DNA from 2 places in the Kitasatospora cystarginea genome. Region 2 is predicted to be linked to the other one. Evidence: riboswitches for the same ligand, from Rfam matches in the RefSeq annotation. Region 2 holds a riboswitch; the other holds the start of a gene.
The links. Region 2 has a riboswitch for cyclic di-AMP ahead of ABD369_RS23205 (M23 family metallopeptidase). Riboswitches for the same ligand answer to the same signal wherever they lie in the genome.

Region 1 (3,179 bases), on a different contig from region 2:
GGTTGCGCGGAGCAACAGGTCGTCAGCAAGGATTGGGTAATTTGATGGCAATTGTCCAGATTTTGCGCGGGTTAGGCGCCCACTCTGGGGATCCGGATGCAGTCCCGCCTGCCGAATGTCCTACGATCTCCGCCATGAGCACCGCAGCCATCCCGGGCGCGCCACTGCCCGTCCGCACTCCAGGCTCCCGTGCGCGGGGGCGCCACCGCCGTCCCGAGCGCCCCGAGATCCCGGCCGGTTCCCCGGCACTGGTGCTTGCCGTCCCCGCTGCGGCCGGGCCCGAGGCGAGCCCGATCGTCGAGGAACTGCTGTCCATCGTGCGCGGCGAGCAGCCCGGCATCGAGACCGCGGCCGGCTACCTGGCCGGCGAACAGGCCGACGCCAACACGGCGGAGGACGTCGCGGACGGAGACGGCCAGGCCGCCCCGACCGTGGCCGAGGTACTCGCCCAGGCCACCGAGGCGGGCATGCCCACGCCGGTCGTGATTCCGCTGCTGGCCGGCCCGCACGGCTTCCTGACCTCCCTGCACAAGCTCGCCGGCGAGACCGGGGCGACCGTCACCGATGTGCTCGGCCCGCACCCGCTGCTGGCCGAGGCGGTGCACGTACGGCTCTCCGAGGCCGGCCTGGCCCGCGCCGACCGGGCGCGCCTGTTCGCCATCACCACTGCGGCGGACGGCGTGGTCCTGACCACCGTCGGCGGCGAGGAGTCCGCCGCGGCGGCCGGGATCACCGGCGTACTGCTGGCCGCCCGGCTCGCGGTACCCGTGGTGGCCGCCGCCCTGGACGTGCCGGGTTCGGTCGCCGCCGCGGTCGAGCACCTGAAGGCCACCGGATCCCAGCGGCCGGCACTGGCCCCGCTGGTGATCGGCCCCGAGGCCGATCCCGAGCTGCTGGCCGCGGCAGCCGAGGAGACCGGCTGCCCGAGCGCGGCCCCGCTCGGCGCCTACCCGACCGTCGGTCAGCTGATCGCGTCCACCTACCTGGCCGCACTCAACATCCCGGGCCCGGGCGAGGCCCCGGCCGTCGTCGCGGAGCAGCCCGCCGACTGAGCACCCGACAAGACCGTACGAGAGGCCCCCGCGAGGGGCCTCTCGGCGTTTCCGGGATCCCCAGGGGTCCGCGGCCCCGCTCGGCCCAGGTCGAGCGGGGTGCGGACCCCTGGAGCCGTGCGGCCGGAGTCGGATGGCGAATTGGCAAACCCCCGCGCGACATTTGCCGCATCGACTCGCAATTCGGACATTTGCCATCACCCTCTCCAGTGGGCCGCATTGACCCGGACCCCACTCCCCATCATGGCTTTTCAAAACCTTCACAACTGGTCGCCCCGACCCCCCGAAAATGCCGCGGCATCACCTGAAAGGAAGGCAGATTCCCACTCGGGCCGCATACCTGAAAGAGCCCCATCGGATTCCCTGGAAATGCCGGCGTGCATTCGATCTTGAGGAATCCGCGAATGGCCTGTGAGGGAACTCACAGGTGTTTGCGGATTCAACTTAAGTCTGCTTAACGTGCTCTCCGTTCGTTGACACACGGACCCAGCTCTTCCGGAACGCCGAGTCCTGCCGCCGGAGCAGCTGGCACCGCAGAACGCACCGACGGCAGGGGCGGGGGAACCAGGTAAGTCGCCCGAGAGCCGGCCAGTATTCGGCCGGTTCCGGGCTAGGGGTGAAGCCGTGCGCAGCACGGCCGGGCAACTCCAGCCCGAATCCGACAGCTCACCTCGCAGGCGTGGGAGAGGAACGCACCTTCATGCTGCCCATCAACGCCAACAAGCGTGCTCGCCGTCTGATCGCCGCCACGGGTGTGGTCGGTCTCGGCCTGTCGATCCCCGCCCTCGCTGCCTCCGGTGCCTCCGCCGCTTCCGTCTCCACCTGGGACAAGGTCGCCCAGTGCGAGAGTGGCGGCAACTGGAGCATCAACACCGGCAACGGCTTCTACGGTGGCCTGCAGTTCACCGCCTCCACCTGGGCCGCCTTCGGTGGCACCCAGTACGCCCCGCAGGCCAACCTGGCGACCAAGGCGCAGCAGATCGCCATCGCCGAGAAGGTCCTCGCCTCGCAGGGCCCCGGCGCCTGGCCGGTCTGCTCGGTCAAGGCCGGTCTGACCAAGGACAGCGCTCCTGCCCAGGTCGACACCTCCGCGCCAGCCGCTGCCCCGGCTCCCGCCGCCCCGGCTACCCCGGCTCCGGCCGCCACGCCGAAGAGCGCCCCGGCCGCCGCCCCGCAGGCCGCGAGCGGCGCCAAGTACACCGTGGTGGCGGGCGACTGGCTGTCGTCCATCGCGACCAAGAACAATGTCGATGGCGGCTGGCAGAAGCTGTACGACCTCAACAAGTCGGTGCTGCCCCAGGGTCCGGACATGATCTTCCCCGGCCAGCAACTGGCGCTCGGCAGCACCTCGGCCGCCGCTCCGAAGCAGGACACCCAGAAGCCGGCCGCCAAGCCGAGCAGCTCCAGCACCCCGGCTCCGGCGCCGGCTCCGGCCAAGCCCGCCACCCCGGCTCCGGCCGCGACCGCGACCGGCAGCAAGGCCGCCGCGGTCAACTTCGCGCTCTCCAAGGTCGGCCAGGCCTACGTCTACGGCGGCAGCAGCGACGGCGGCTGGGACTGCTCCGGTCTGACCCAGGCCGCCTACCGCCAGGCCGGCATCTCGCTGCCGCGCGTCGCCGCCGACCAGGCCGACGTCACCACCAAGGTGTCGCTGGACAAGCTGCAGCCGGGCGACCTGCTGTTCTGGTCCAACAACGGCAGCAACTCGGGTGTCTACCACGTCGCCATCTACATCGGTGACGGCAAGTACGTCGAGGCCGCCAACCCGAAGGCGGGCGTGAAGGTCGAGACCATCGCGAACTACGCCCCGGACTTCGCCGGCCGCGTCTGACGGTCCCGGCTCTCCGCGTGAGGCCGCTGTCCCCGGTGCTCTGGTCGGCGCCGGGGACAGCGGCCTCACCGGATCCCGAGTGCACGGGGCGGCTCGGTCGCACGGTCCCCCGCCCGCTCGTGGTTCCCCGCGCCGCCGGGCGGGCACCGCATCAGATGCTCGGAGAACCCGTGTGCCGCGCGGGCTGGTGGCTCGGTTCCCCACCCTCTAACGTCGGTTGCGCCTGCAGCCACAGGAAGGGGAACGCCATGACGAAGGTCACCGTCAGTCTCGACAGCGATCTGGCGATCGAGGCG
Region 2 (3,179 bases):
GCAGTGCGGCCGAGGCGGCCTCCGAGACCTCGCCGTTCACCCGGACCTCGGCGATGTCGTCGCCGGACCGCCCGCCGAGGAAGAGCTTCACTCCGGTCAGCCGCCCGGCGGTGAGCTCGGGCCGGAGCGCCTCGGCGATGGCGGTCAGCGGCTGGTGGTCGGCCAGCCAGTCGGCCAGGCGCTCGTTGCCGAAGCCGAAGACGGCCGCCGGGCCCTGGATGGCGTGCCAGTCGGCCAGTTCGGCGGGCTGGTAGTGGTCGCCGTGCTCGCCCCGGTGCTCCAGCAGCTCCACCACGGTGGAGGCGGTGGTGGTGGCCCACATCTTCACGGCGTTGTCGAGCTTCTCCTCCTCGGTCTTGCCGAGTCCCGCCGCGCAGTCCCAGACCACGGGGGCGTCCGCACGCCCGAGGTCGAGGACGAAGCCGAGGTCCACATGGCCGCTGCCGCCGTCGCCGGGGTGCTCGCGGACGGCCACCGCCGTGGTCCCCGGGCCGCGGACCACCTCGTCGTCCACCGTGAACTCCACGCCGAACTGCGCCATTTCGCGGACCACGCTGCGCTGGATGACGGCCATACGGTCCTGCGGGCGCACGGGCTGGCTCCTAGCTCGAATAGATGATCGTTAAGGCGGATGCGAGCGAGGGTATCGGCCTCGGGCCCCGGCGGGAAACGGACCGTCAGTTACGCCGCGTGCGGATGGGGTGACGCAGCTCACCGGAGATTCCTCCGTTCATGCCGGAGGGTACTCGGTTCGCCGCAGAGCGTGCGATTCATAACGTTCTGTACGGATTCGTCCCGCCGGCCGTGACCGTCCTGACTGCGCAGGGCAGTCCGCCCCGGCCGGAGAGTGACTTCGAGTCCGCGCGTCTTTATGTGTTTCTTATGCCCGGATGGGACGAGCTTGCTCCGTGTACGTCGGATCGGCTTTTCTTCAGCCAGCCCGGTCACCGTCCGGGTCGGTCCGCCGGGTGGAACGCCGAGTCCTGCCGCCGCCCGGAGGCCGCACTTCACGCAGTGCACGGCAGGAGCGGGGGAACCACAGGCAGGTCGCCGCGCCCGAAGATCCGGGCCGGCTAGGGGTGAAGCCGCTTCCAGGCGGCCGGGCTGCTCCCGGTCCGAACCCGACAGCTCACCCCGCAGGCGTCGGAGAGGACTCCCCCCATGTCCGCGCAGGACGCCCGCTGTTCCCGGCTGCCCCGATTCGCCCGCCGCGCGCTCGTCGTCGCCGCGGCCGGCACCGCCGTGGCGCTGCCCGCCACCACGGTCGCCGCCCAGGCGGCCCCGGCCTACACCGCCCCGGTGGCCAACCCCCGCCTCGGCACCCCGTACCACGCGGCCGGGTCCGCGTGGGCCAGCGGCTACCACACCGGCGTGGACTTCCTGGTCTCCACCGGCACCCCGGTGAAGGCGGTCACCAGCGGCACCGTGGTCACCACCGGCTGGGGCGGCTCGTACGGAAACCAGGTCGTCATCAGGCACACCGACGGCCGGTACTCCGAGTACGCCCACCTCTCGGTGATCACCGTCCGGGTCGGCCAGTCCGTGGGCGCCGGCCAGCAGATCGGCCGCTCCGGCGCCACCGGCAACGTCACCGGTCCGCACCTGCACTTCGAGGTCCGCACCGGCCCGGCCTACGGCTCCGACATCAACCCGGTGGGCTACCTGGTCAGCCACGGCGTCCGGCTCTGACGCGCCTTCGGTCCGCTCCCTCCCCGGCCCTGGCCGGGGACCGGACCGGTCGTCGCAGGGACATCGCGGCGGCATCCCGAAAACGACTTCGGCCCCGGGCTGACGGTGGAACCGTCGGCCCGGGGCCGAAGTGTCTGGAGCGGGTGACGAGAATCGAACTCGCGTGACCAGTTTGGAAGACTGGGGCTCTACCATTGAGCTACACCCGCATACCGCATGTGAGCATGCGGCGCCCCCGGAGACTTGTCGGTCACGAGGACGGGGTCAGCCTACCTGGTTCGGTCGGTTGCTTGCACACTGCTTCCGGTTCCGGGCATGTCCGGCGGGCTCTCGATATAGCAGCGAGCGCGGCCCGACCGACGTGTACGCTTCCTCTCGGCACCACGGGGTGTGGCGCAGTTTGGTAGCGCGTCCGCTTTGGGAGCGGAAGGTCGTCGGTTCGAATCCGGTCACCCCGACAGTGCGGCAGGGTCTCGTCAGCGGACGGGGCCCTGTTGGCTTTTCCGACGGCCACTCAGTCGAAGCCGCCGTCGTCGACTTCGAGTTGACGGCATGTCGGGCCCGGGGCCGTCTTGCGCGCCGCCGAATCGTGCGCCGCCGAGGCGGCGCCCGATCGGGCGGCGGCGCGCTGATCGCGGGCGGGCCTGGCGTCCGCCTTTCGTGGTACCGGTAGGATGGGCCGCTGGCCGGTAGTCCCTGTGCATACGCCCAGGTCGACCGCCTGAGGGCGAGGAGTCACGCTCACCGTCCACCATGTACGGGAGATGCAGCCCCAACCGCCCATCGCCCGTCTCGCCCGCGCCGGATGAGCCGGACGGGCGGAGACAACCTGACCGCAAGCCCTTAGGAGACCCAACCGTGAAGAGCGCCGTCGAGACTCTGAACCCGACCCGGGTTCGACTCACCGTCGAGGTGCCCTTCGAGGAGCTCAAGCCCAGCCTCGACGCGGCGTACAAGAAGATCAACCAGCAGGTCACGGTTCCGGGCTTCCGTAAGGGCAAGATCCCGGCCCGCGTCATCGACCAGCGCTTCGGCCGCGCCGCCGTGCTGGAGGAGGCTGTCAACGACGCCCTGCCGCGCTTCTACACGCAGGCCGTCGACGAGGGCAAGATCGAGGTCCTCGGCCAGCCCGAGATCACCGACATCGAGGGTGTCGAGCGGATCGCCGACGGCGGCGATCTGAAGTTCACCGCCGAGGTCGACATCCGCCCGGAGATCACCCTGCCGGACTTCTCCACCATCGAGGTCGAGGTCGACCCGATCGTGGTCGAGGACGCCGACGTCGAGAAGTCCCTGGAGCAGCTGCGCGAGCGCTTCTCCTCGGTCAAGGACGTCGAGCGCGCCGCCGCCGAGGGCGACGTCGTGATCGTCGACCTGGAGGCCAAGGTCGACGGTGAGGTTCCGGAGGACGGCACCGCCTCGGACGTCAGCTACGAGATCGGCTCCGGCCGCCTGCTGGACGGCATCGACGAGGCCGTCGTGGGCCTGTC

Region 1: another riboswitch for cyclic di-AMP. It lies ahead of ABD369_RS08975 (transglycosylase family protein); the one in region 2 lies ahead of ABD369_RS23205 (M23 family metallopeptidase).

Annotation. Positions count from the first base shown of each region.
Region 1 is NZ_BAAATR010000006.1:12,825-16,003, forward strand. It holds gene ABD369_RS08970 (sirohydrochlorin chelatase) at 135-1,052, shown strand; cyclic di-AMP (ydaO/yuaA leader) riboswitch at 1,575-1,747, shown strand; gene ABD369_RS08975 (transglycosylase family protein) at 1,753-2,883, shown strand; gene ABD369_RS08980 (hypothetical protein) at 3,132-3,179, shown strand, end outside.
Region 2 is NZ_BAAATR010000022.1:41,696-44,874, forward strand. It holds gene ABD369_RS23200 (DUF6348 family protein) at 1-592, opposite strand, end outside; cyclic di-AMP (ydaO/yuaA leader) riboswitch at 1,001-1,156, shown strand; partial or broken gene ABD369_RS23205 (M23 family metallopeptidase) at 1,261-1,689, shown strand; tRNA gene ABD369_RS23210 (tRNA-Gly) at 1,825-1,898, opposite strand; tRNA gene ABD369_RS23215 (tRNA-Pro) at 2,074-2,147, shown strand; gene tig (trigger factor) at 2,548-3,179, shown strand, end outside.